DNA from 2 places in the Chryseobacterium sp. II3a genome. Region 1 is predicted to be linked to the other one. Evidence: riboswitches for the same ligand, from Rfam matches in the RefSeq annotation. Region 1 holds a riboswitch; the other holds the start of a gene.
The links. A riboswitch is a leader RNA that binds a small molecule or an ion and turns the genes downstream of it on or off. The one in region 1 is predicted to bind cobalamin.
Positions count from the first base shown of each region.

Region 2: linked by a shared signal. The riboswitch ahead of AC3HD6_RS01520 (TonB-dependent receptor plug domain-containing protein) and the one ahead of metE (5-methyltetrahydropteroyltriglutamate--homocysteine S-methyltransferase) in region 1 are both predicted to bind cobalamin.

Region 1 covers NZ_JBYPZJ010000003.1:333,566-339,919, reverse strand. The annotation lists gene AC3HD6_RS10100 (alkaline phosphatase) at 1-314, shown strand, start outside; gene AC3HD6_RS10095 (XRE family transcriptional regulator) at 418-1,209, opposite strand; gene AC3HD6_RS10090 (bacteriocin-like protein) at 1,647-1,931, shown strand; gene AC3HD6_RS10085 (Lrp/AsnC family transcriptional regulator) at 2,077-2,538, opposite strand; cobalamin riboswitch at 2,727-2,912, shown strand; gene metE (5-methyltetrahydropteroyltriglutamate--homocysteine S-methyltransferase) at 3,089-5,392, shown strand; gene AC3HD6_RS10075 (anti-sigma factor) at 5,497-6,321, opposite strand; gene AC3HD6_RS10070 (RNA polymerase sigma factor) at 6,328-6,354, opposite strand, start outside.
Region 2 covers NZ_JBYPZJ010000001.1:316,058-322,411, reverse strand. The annotation lists gene AC3HD6_RS01530 (CCA tRNA nucleotidyltransferase) at 20-1,441, shown strand; gene AC3HD6_RS01525 (DUF5074 domain-containing protein) at 1,606-2,649, opposite strand; gene AC3HD6_RS01520 (TonB-dependent receptor plug domain-containing protein) at 2,655-4,496, opposite strand; cobalamin riboswitch at 4,529-4,706, opposite strand; gene AC3HD6_RS01515 (T9SS type A sorting domain-containing protein) at 4,955-6,268, opposite strand.

The DNA of each region.
Region 1 (6,354 bases):
ATCATTCTGCAAAAGATATTAAAGACTGGATATTTGAAGCGAACAAGCTTGTTTTAAGTGATGATGAAGCCAAACATTTGCAAAGTTTTTATAACAGGCTTGAAAAAGAAGAAGGGCTTTATAATTATAAAAAATTACCATTCAGACTGTATTCAGAAATTCAAAAAAGTAGAAATTCTGTAGGCTGGATCAGTATGGATCACTCAGGAGATTATGTAGAAGTAGCTGCTTATGGACCTGGAAGCCAGCTGCTACACCCTTACATTAAAAATACGGACCTGCATCACCTTATGCTGAATGCAGCTCATTTATAAACAAAACGTGTTTTCATATCATATTTTTATTTGGTTTTAAAACAGGCTCTCCAAATGATTTGAAGAGCCTGTTTATTTTGTACCACGAAATATAATATCCCTCTTATTGTGAAGACTTTCTACGGCGTGTAGAAACCTTTTTATCCAATTCTTTGATATCCTTTCTCAGCTCCCTGAACATTTCTTTGAAATTGTAACTTTCATAATCTCCCGGTTCAAAATCTTCCGGGAAAATACCTGAAGCATATTGCCAGATCTCTACAATATCCTCAAACGGAATATCATAAGGTTCATAGAAGGAATTATCTGCAGTTACACAAATCGCATTTCCTTTATTTTCTTTAAAACGCTTATAAGTAATCCCATCATTTTGGGTGATAAAAACATAAGTTTTTCCTGGTCTCAATTCATCAATTCCCTCTACATATTTTCCTACAATATAGGAACCGTTCCTAAATGGTGGCATTGAATCTCCGTCTGCAGGAAATGCTCTGTATTTTCCATTATTCAGAAAGGGCAGGGCAATACGCTGGAGACTTTCAATATATCCAACATCACTATACCCTTCAAGATATCCCATAGAAGCTTTCTGTGGAATAATTTCAATGGTATCATTTCCAAGGTCATCCACTGCTACAGGAAGAACAATTCTATTGTCCGGAAGTTTCAGCATATCTTCTGTTGAATATTTCTGAAGATCTACAGATAATAAAAGATCTATGCTCACGTGAAAGTATTTTGAAATCTTGATTAGAAGCTCAATAGGAGGTTCTGAAATTCCGTTTTCATATTTAGAATATCTCACTCGCGAGATGGTAAGGTCATCAGCTACATTTTGTTGAGAAAGCTTTCTCTTGGCTCTCAGTGAGCGTATATTATTTGAAAAAATTGACATTGATAGAAGTATGTCCACAAAAATACGAATTTTGCTTTCTCTTATCAATAATAGAAAGGTCTTTTACCATAAAATTTGGAGAATTTTATCATTTCTTAACTAAAGTGATGAATACAGGTCAATAACACCCTCATTTTTTCTCATTTTACCCTTAGATTTTCCCCAATAAACCCAGGTTTTAACAAGATTTTAATATTAACCATAAAAAACTTCGTTTATCTTAAAAATATTAACTCTAATATTTAAAATTTGAAATATGTTTTTTAAAATTTAGTAAATCAAACAGATACAAAGTGAAAATGATTTTCATATTATTATACATTTATATTAACGAAATATTAAATAATAAAATTGTTTAATTATTTTTTTGAAAACAATATGAGTTTATTATTATTTATCATATATTTGTGATGTATTAATCATATAAAATTTTAATCATGAAAAATTTCAAAAAACTAGACAGAAACGAACTAAAATCTATTTCAGGAGAAGGATTACTTGATCCAATCGGAAACTTATTAGGAGGTCTAGGTGGCGTTGTTGGTGGCGTTGTCGGAGGAGTAGGTACTATCGTTGGTGGTGTTATCGGCGGTGTAGGTTCTACAGTAGGTGGTGTTATCGGCGGTGTAGGTACCGTTGTAGGAAACGCTTTATGCCAAACACAGTGTGTAGTTAATGGTGTAATCCACATCAAATTATTAGAGTGTGGTTCTACTTGCTAATCAGCAGCTCCATTAAAAGTTAAAAAAGTATGCCGCTCTTTTCAGAGCGGCTTTTTTATGATGTGATACTAAGCACCTACAACCTAACGGATTTTTGAAACCTGTTAGGTTTAGTTCAATACCATCATTTTCAATAAAAACATTTCTATAAAGTCAATCCGTGATTATTCTTTACTTCAGCCATCACAAAGGTACTATGTGTACTTCCTATAGAATCTACAGATCCAAGTTTATTGAATACAAAATCCTGATAATGCTTCATATCCCGAACCTGAACTTTCAATAAAAAATCAAAATCCCCAGAAATATTATAGCATTCAGCCACTTCTGGAATTTCCAGGATTTCTTTTACAAAATCATAGCCCACAGAACGGTCATGAATCTTTAATTTAATCTGGCAGAATACCGTAAACCCACGATTAAGTTTTTCAGCATCCAAAATTGCCGCATATCTCTTCACAAAACCTTCCTGTTCCAGCCTTTTTACTCTTTCAAAAACAGGAGAAGGAGACAGATTGATTTCCTTAGCAAGTTCTTTAACGGTTAGTTTTGCATTGTTCTGAAGCAGTTTAAGCAGTTTTACATCCTTATCATCAAGTTGTTCCACAGAATATTATTCTTTTATAATTTATAATCTTCCAAATTTACAGAATTATATTCTGTAAAATAATATGTGAAAAGCTTAATTTATCAAATACCATACACTTTGTTGATTATTTATTCTGTATGATTAATTTTACACAAAATTAAAATCTTTTACAAAGCTATTTTTGTTAAAAGATCAGTTCTTTACAATCTTCATCAAACAGCAAAGGTTTTACTTAAGGTAGATTAATAGGGAATCGTGTGAGAATCACGAGCTGTCGCGCAACTGTAAGTAACACACCAAAGGTTTCTGTCCTTGAATATCCACTGCAAAAAGCGGGAAGGATGACGGAAACTGTTACAAGTCAGGAGACCTGCCTTTACTGAATGGACGATGCTTTCGCGGTCTGAAGCTTTTGAGTCATACAGATGATATATTGCAGTACATTTTTATCTCCGGATGAAACTGTACCATCTGCTTATATCATTGATTTCAAAAAATTCTATTCCAAATCAGCATTCTGAAGCTTTAAAAGAGCATTTAAAATAAGTTTAATTTAAAATTTGTAAAAATGCAAACTCACATTCTGGGCTATCCGCGTATTGGTAGCAAAAGAGAACTTAAAAAAGCCTGCGAACAGTATTGGTCAGGTAAAATCGTTTTGGAAGAACTTCTTACCGTAGGCAGAACTATCTGCAGCCAAAACTGGAGCCTTCAGAAAGAAGCAGGAATAGATCTTATTCCGTGTAATGATTTTTCTTATTATGATCAGGTATTGGATATGAGCCTTGTAGTAGGCGTTATTCCTACACGCTATCATGAAGTTGCTCTTAAAAAGAACAATTCTGAACTGGACCTTTATTTTGCCATGGCAAGAGGTTATCAGAAAGACGGATTGGATATCACCGCTATGGAAATGACCAAATGGTTTGACACCAATTACCATTATATTGTTCCTGAATTTTATAAAAACCAGCAATTCAAACTTACTTCAGATAAGATATTCAATGAATTTTCCGGTGCAAAACAGGCGGGAATCAATGCAAAGCCTGTGATTATCGGCTTGGTTTCCTATTTATTGTTAGGAAAGGAAAAAGAAGAAGGATTTGATAAACTGGATCTTGCCCATCATCTTCTTCCTGTTTATATGGAGATCTTATCAAAGCTACAAAGCCAGGATGCTGAATGGATTCAGTTTGATGAACCTTTCCTAGCTTTAGACATTACTGAAAAAGCAAAAGAAGTATATACTTTTGTCTATGCTGAACTTAGAAGATTGTTTCCAAAGCTTAAGTTTATTGTAACCACCTATTTTGAAGGTTTAAAAAATAATGCGTCTTTTGCCGCTTCACTTCCTGTGAATGTTCTGCATATTGACCTGGTAAGAAACCCTGAACAGCTTGAAGATGTTCTTCATTCTATTCCTGAAAATCTGAGTCTATCACTTGGAGTGGTAGATGGAAGAAACATTTGGAAAAATGACTATGAAAAATCTTTGTCATTGATTACAAAAGCAGTCGAGAAGCTTGGTTCAGAAAGAGTTTTCATTGCTCCATCATGTTCTTTACTGCATTCACCATGCGATTTAGATTTTGAAACCAATCTTGATCCTGAAATAAAAAACTGGCTGGCTTTTGCCAAACAAAAAGTAAAAGAAGTGGTTACCCTTAAGGAATTAGCTTCAGGAACAACAGATCAACAGATGATCCAGGATTTTGCAGACAATAAAAAGGTTATTTCCGCTAGAAAAACATCTCCACTTATTCATAATGAGGAAGTAAAACTAAGAGCAGTGTCTGTCACAGAACAGGATTCGCAAAGAAAAAATCCATTCAGTATCCGTAAACAAGAGCAGCAAAAAGCATTACAGCTTCCATTATTTCCAACCACTACGATCGGATCATTCCCACAAACTGCTGATGTAAGGAGCTGGAGAGCGAAATTCAAAAAAGGAGAACTGACAGCAGAACAATATGATACTTTATTAAAAGAGGAAACCCAGAGGACCATCCGCTGGCAGGAAGATATTGGGATTGATGTTCTTGTGCATGGTGAATATGAACGTAATGATATGGTGGAATACTTCGGTGAACAGCTGAAAGGTTTTATTTTCACTAAAAATGGCTGGGTACAAAGCTACGGTAGCCGTTGTGTAAAACCACCAATCATTTTCGGAGATGTTTTTCGCCCGGAGCCTATGACTGTATACTGGTCTCAATATGCTCAGTCTCAAACCAATCAATGGGTAAAAGGAATGCTGACAGGTCCTGTTACCATTTTACAATGGTCTTTTGTACGGGATGATCAGCCTCGTTCCGAGACTTGTAGACAGATTGCTTTGGCCATCCGTGATGAAGTTCAGGATCTGGAGAAAGCTGGGATCAGAATTATTCAGATTGATGAACCGGCTATCCGTGAAGGGCTGCCATTGAGAAAAACAGACTGGCAAAACTACCTGAAATGGGCGGTAGAAGCGTTTAAGATCTCATCAAGTGGAGTAGAAGATGCTACCCAGATCCATACCCATATGTGTTATTCAGAATTTAATGATATCATTAAGAACATTGCAGATATGGATGCTGATGTGATTACAATAGAATGCTCAAGATCTCAAATGGAACTTTTACACGCTTTTGCAGACTTCAAATATCCTAATGAAATCGGGCCGGGTGTGTATGACATTCATTCACCAAGAGTTCCTTCCAAGGAAGAAATGATTGAACTGCTGAAAAAAGCTCAGGATGTAATTCCTTCGAATCAGCTTTGGGTCAATCCGGATTGTGGTTTAAAAACCAGACATTGGGAAGAAACGGAAAAAGCATTAATTGCTATGGTTGCTGCTGCCAAAGAAGCGTCTGTAGAATATGCATCTTAAAATGTTTCACCCGTATAGAAATCAAAAAGCATCCGAGTCGGATGCTTTTATTTTTAAATTATTATAAGCGTGAAAACATTCACAAATTCAATCTGTTATTACCTTTAGATTCCTCCCATCACATACATATTTTCCATAGTAGGAACCGGGCTTCCACCTTGTTTTTCAAGAGTAATAGCAAAAGCTTGTGCTTTTGAAATGGTAGCCAAAGCAGTCTTACTGTCTTTATCTTCGGTATACATTCCTGCATTTACCGGTTTTCCATCTTCAAGAGCCCAAAGCTGGTATTGCATTCCCGTTGGCGCTTTAGGAAGATCTTCACCATTAAGATACACTTTCTTTGTTTTTTTATCCCAGAAAACCATGGCTTTGGCATCCTGGTGCTTTTCTACTCCTTTGAGCATCACCATTTGCATATCCGGATTGGAGAACATGTCCAGTTTTCTATCCATTTTTTCCATAGCAGCATCCTGAGATTGTTTTTCTGCTGCCAATTTTGTCATTTCTTGCTTTGTTGCAGACTGGCTGTTCATCCAAAACAAATTCCCGGCAATACTGATAAGGAATAAAGCAGATGCTGCAACGGCAAAAGCTTTCCAGTTTGTTTTCCCTTGTATCTGTTCCGGATGTTTGATATCTCTGTCATCATTAGTTTCCTGAGTCTCTATAGAAAGAGGCGGTTTTATTTCCACAATAGGAGACTCTTCTTGTTGAATTTTATTCCAGATTTTAGATTTCAGGTCACTTGGAGGCGTTACAGCCTGAGCTGTAGCAAGATGTTCCAAAGTTATTTGTGCCTCTTCAAAAGCAGCTTTTACTTCAGCATTATTCTTCATCACACACTCCAAAATCCCTGCTTCCTCAGGAGAAGCATGGCCTAGAATATAAGATTCTATAATTCCGGATGATATGTATTCTTTAGTGTTCAATTTAATTTATTGATAATCTTTTAGCAAATCTTT
Region 2 (6,354 bases), on a different contig from region 1:
ATTGACGCTATTATAAACGATGAAAATTAATCTTACTCAAAATAAGAATTTAAAACTTTTTAAAATAATTTCTGAAGCCGCAGAAAGAAATAACCAGTCGGTATATATTGTCGGTGGATATGTTCGTGATCTTCTGATGAAGAGAAAAGCATCTACTGATATAGATTTTGTGACGGAACAAAGCGGTATTGAACTGGCTCAGAGTGTAGCTCAGGACATTGATCCTAAATTAAAGGTTTCCGTATTCAAAACCTATGGCACCGCTATGATTAAATATAAGGATCTTGAACTGGAATTTGTAGGTGCCAGAAAGGAAAGCTATACCGAAAACAGCCGAAAACCCGAAGTAGAAGGCGGAACTTTAGAAGACGATCAGAAAAGAAGAGATTTTACAATCAATGCGATGGCTATTTCTCTGAATAAAGACAATTTTGGAGAACTCATCGATCCTTTTAACGGAGTTGAAGATCTGGAAAAAGAAATTTTAAGAACCCCACTAGAGCCTGCTCAAACGTATTCTGATGATCCATTGAGAATGATGAGAGCGGTACGATTTGCTTCCACTTTAGGTTTTACGATTGAAGAGAATTCTTTGGAAGCGATTAAACAGGAAGCAGAAAGAATCAAGATTGTTTCTATGGAAAGAATCATGGTGGAATTCAACAAGATCATGCTCTCTGAAAAACCTTCTGTAGGATTAAAATTAATGGAACAAACAGGGCTTTTAAAGCTTATCATTCCTGAATTGATCGAACTAAAAGGAGTAGAAGAAGTAGAAGGACAAACCCACAAAGATAATTTCTATCACACTCTGGAGGTAGTGGATAATATTTCTGTGAATACCAATAACCTTTGGCTGCGTTGGGCTGCATTACTTCATGATATAGGAAAAGCGCCTACCAAAAAATTTGTTGAAGGTACAGGATGGACATTCCATGGACATGAATTTTTAGGTTCTAAGATGGTAAAAACACTTTTTCAGAGATTAAAACTGCCATTAGGAAGCGATATGAAATATGTTCAGAAGATGGTTAAACTTTCTTCCAGACCTATTGCCCTGATTACGGATGATGCTTCAGATTCTGCATTAAGAAGGCTTTTATTTGATGCCGGAGAAGACCTTGAAGAACTGTTTACTCTTTGTAAGGCAGACATTACAACTAAAAACTCTAAAAAGCAGGAAAAATTCAAGAAAAATTTTGAATATGTAGCCGTGAAGATCAAAGAGGTTGAAGAAAAAGATCAGGTAAGAAATTTCCAGCCACCTATTACCGGAGAAGAAATTATGGAAATGTTTAACCTTCAGCCAGGCCGTGAAATCGGTATTTTAAAGGAAAAAGTAAAAGAAGCTATCCTTGAAGGTGAAATCCCAAATGAAAAGGAAGAAGCAACAAAATTCGTGATTGCTGAAGCCGAAAAACTGGGATTAAAAATAAACTAATTTTCACGATATAGAAAAGTAAAGCTGGATGAGTAATCCAGCTTTTTTATGTTTTTGAACAATATATATCAAAGCCGGGCGGGTTCTAAGAACCCGCCCGGAAAAAAACACAAATGATGAAAAAATAAAAAATTATTTTAAGTACGCCAAAGCGTATTATATTTTTAGTTCCAATATACTGAATTGGAAGCTATACCAGCAGAGAATGTTTTAATAATAGCTCCAGATGTATTGTAAACAACAATTTTACTATCCTTCGTAAATCCGTTTGCATCAGAGGTAAAAATAAGATCTTTAACCACACTGAATCCATATAGATCAGAATATTGTTCAGAGCTAGCTTCTACAGTAAACAATGGTGAAGTAGGTACAGTTCCTAATTTCATATCCATAGTATAAACACTTTTGCCTGAACTGAAATAGAATTTATCATTTGAAATCTCCAGGTTTTTAGCATCAGTAATTCCTGTTAAAGTAGTTGTTTTTGTAATAGCTCCTGTATTTGAAATCTGATAGATATAAGAATCTGTAGTTCCGGCTGCTATAGCATAAACGTTCTGATTATATGAAATAATCTTGTTGATATTTCCGTTTACAGGAAAAGTCTTCTGAATTTCATTGGTTGTTGTATTAATAATAGTGATATTATTTCCATATCCAAATGAAGCATTCTGTACAAAGATATTATTTCCTGCTTCCACAATTCTTTCAACAGTTTCTGTAAAAGGAATTTTTTTGATAAAAGAATTATCTGAAGTCTTATAAACACTTACAAATTTTTCTCCATTATATTTATCATTCGTTACATAAATATTATTGTTTGCAAATGCCATATAGCGAGGTGTATTCAACTCTTTTGTAATTTCACCAGTCGCTTTAAAGTTATTACGGTTTACAATCTGAATTTTATTTGAATTGTTTAATAATAAATAAGCATTGTTTCCATTGAAAGTAATCATTTGAAGAACATCCCCTAATTTTCCACCATTATTGAATGAAAAAATATTATCCTGCTTAAGACTTAAATCTGGAGTAACAAAAGTTACTTCTGCATTTGGCGTTCCATATTTTCCTTCATTGGCAATCAGGAATCCATTACTATAATCAATTCTAGGTAGAAGTTCATCAGTATTATCAGTACTACAAGATACAACACCCAAGAGAAGCGTAAAAGCAAAAAGAAGATGTAAAAATTTGTTCAGTTTCATATTATTTAAAAATTAATTGTTGCATAAATACTATAATTTCTTTTTGGCATCGGATAATCATATACTGTCTGGTAAACTGTATTTGTAAGATTATTCACTTTGAATCCTAGGGTATATTTCTTTAAAATATCCGCAGAAATACCAGCGTTTAAAATAAAATAAGGATCCAGTGCCACAGATCTTTTCTCATCTGCCGTAGTGTAAGTAAGTCCATTCATAAGCCCTTGAGCATATATTTTAAGGAAATCAAACTTATAATCTATTGAGCCACTAGCTTTGTGTAAAGGAACATACATCATCTGTTTTTGGGTTTCCTTATTAATAGATTTTGAATATGTATATCCCGTATTAACCTTCAGGCCATGTCTGCCAAAATTTTTATTCCAGGTAATCTGCGATTCTAAGCCATAAAACTCAGATTTATATGTATTAAAAGGAACCCAATAGCTATATGAAGTAGGAAGCCAGCTGATAAAATCCTTAATATCCATATAATATGGGCTGAGAGTAATCTTAAAATCTCTAAAATTAAACTCATGATCCATATCAATATTTAAGGAGGTCTCAGGACGTAGGTTCAGATTTCCTCCAGGCTGCCAATAAAGATCATTAAAAGTTGGATATCTGAAGTTTCTTGAAAAACTGGCACCTATATGATACCATGATAAAGGATTCCATTTTCCAGAAAAAGAATACAGAACTGGGGATGAAATGTTTTCAACAAAATCTTTCTTTATTCCTGCTTCAAAACGTAAATCTTTAGAAACAAAATATCTTATCATTCCTCCTAAAGATCCTATATTTCGACTGACACTTCCTATCCCTGTCTCATACCCCTCCGCCTTATTCACCTGAAACTCTCCAATCACATTAATATTGATTTTGGGAGTGATGAAATAATTAAAATCGTTTTTAAAGATATAATTCTTTCCTTCTGCTCCACTGGATTTAAGTGAATGGATATCTGAAAAATATTTGTAATTATCTTCCGTATAAGCAGCTTTGAAGCTGTTAGTGAGATTCACCTTATTGATATCCCAGGAGATCAAACTTCTCAAAGTATTTGCCTTATACTTCGACCTGTTACCATTTTCCTCGTAAATTGCGTAATGCTGAGAAGCGTCAAATATCTGGCTTTGCCATGAAATAGTCTGAGAATCCGTAATTTTATAAGCAGTTCCTATATTAAAGGTAGTATTGTAATACCTTCCATTGATATTTTTAAATGGGGTTCTCCCTACTACAAATTCCGGCACCTCATAATCATTAGCACTTACACTATAGTTTGCAGAAGCTTTAAAGCTAAATTTATCATTACTGTAAGAACCCTTTACAAAGTTATTATAGGTATCAAAAGATGCTACCTCTGAAAATAAAGATCCGTGGAATCCTTTATTAAACTCCAGGTTATTATTCAGATGAATACTTCCCCCAATAGCTCCTGATCCGTAGACAATACTTCCTCCACCTGCTTTTATTCCAATCTGGTCATATCCAAACAATGCAATATTATTAATATCTCCCTGTCCTAAAAAATTAGAGTTAATGTTAATACCGTTCCAGACAAAAGCAGTCTGCTGAGCTGATGTTCCCCTAAAAGAAGGTGAAGAAACGGCACCACGCCCATTTTCTTTAATATAAAGGTTAGATTGAAATCTAAGTAATTCTGAAAGATTGCCTGAATTCTTTTGAGCTTCTTCTGGTGTAATAGTTTTCACAGGGTGAAATTGTTTCACCTTGTTCATCTGGCTGTCGAATATATAAATAGTATCTACAGCTTTCTCCTGTCCGAAAAGAAAGCAGCCATAAGATGAGAGAAACAGTACCAGAGATCTTTTTATATCCATATCCTTCTACTTTTCCACCGAAAGCAATATGTTTTTTGATTATTATTCTGGCAGGTCTCCTGACTTTCGCTTTCTGCGCCTTCCCGTTTTTATACAGTGGCTGAGTACAGAAATTGGTATTGCGATCTACAGTTGCGGGGACAGTTTGGGAGTTACACCCAATTCCCTTTTCATTCCAATATACTGGAAACCAAAATTTTTGCAAAGATAGCTTTTTAAATGTATTAGACAAAAAGTGGATGTTGTAGCTGAAAACAAAGAAGATAGGAGTTGAAAAGTAGTAAAGTATATATATCAACAAAATAACTATAGTAATCCCCTTTAAAACTATATCTTTTATCGTAGGCATACTCTGATAAAATTCCCAACACCCCTCTTCAATGATTCATAAAAAACAGCTGTTTTCACTATTGAAAACAGCCATTCATGGTATAACTATTATTAAAATTTGCTAACTTTTACTTCTTAATGAATTTGTAATTCTGCTGTTTGCCTTCTTTCTCTGAAAGCTGTACTATATAATTCCCTTTTGGCAAAGATGATACGTCAATCTGATGTTCCATAGCAGTGTACGATCTTACTTTTTGCCCTACCATATTATAAATTTCTGCTTTTTCGATATTTCCTGTTCCTTTTATATATAAAATATCAGCTACCGGATTTGGATAAATACCCATTGTATTTTTATCTTTTGAAACATCACTCACTGATAAATATTCTGTAAGATCAAGATAAAATGCGACCATTTGATTCGAAGCATTCATTCCCGTTCCTGCTATTTTTTTCCCATCCTGAGAAATCGCCAAAGGAAGTCCCATAGTTACTCCATTGGTATTAATTCCTAAGCTTGTTGCATAATCATTAAGATTAACACGGCCATCTGCTTCTGTCCAGATAAAGCCTTCTCCCGACATAGGCGGTGCTCCAAATGCCCTGTAAAATCCAATAACCCTTGTTCCATCTCCAGAAACACCGGTCGCCCCTCCTTTGAATGAGAAAGAAGCATTAGGATGTGTTATATAAGTCACCCCCGTTGCTGCTTTCCATACATAAGGATTTGGGGTTGCTGAGCCAATAATGGTATTTCCATCTGCAGAAACAGCTCCCGCTTCTCCTACGTTATTTCCATTGTTATCTGTAATGAAACTTTCGACCCCATCTATCCACTTTGCACCACTTCTGGCTCCTGTAGGTTCATCCTGCCATCCTACTACCACAGCTCCATCTGCACTTATAGCATTCGCTCTTGAGCTTCTTCCGCTTACCATACTTCCAAGGTCTACCACTCCGTTTGTCTGATCCCATTTTACAGCATGGGCATTTGCTGCAGTAAGCCAGCCCAGGCCTACAATGGTGTTTCCATTGGGAGATATTCCCCATGTGGAGCTTACACTTCCGTCCCAACCGGTAGGAACAAGGCCGCCTTTGTTTGTCCATGTTGAGGTAAATACATCATAAATTGAAATTTCATTAAAACCTGTTGCTGCATTCGTAATTGATGATGCAATTGTATTTCCATCGTTAGAAACGACAGTTTTTCCCGCAGCCGGATACCCGTTTGAGATGGATCCTATCTGTACAATTCCAGTATTGGATGTCCACATATATATACCACCACCGCTGGTATGCATACTCACTATCCCTTTATCAGACACTGCCCCTACGTTATAATTCCCGAGTCCCATTACCGTAAGTTGAGCTTTTGCTGCACCAATATTTAAAAAACAATAAGCAACAACCATTTTCATTGACACTTTGTAAAAATTTTTCATATATTATTATATTTAATATTTAGAATCAACAGAAACAATATTAACATTATATTTACCCAAACAAAAGAAATAGACTTTCACAATTC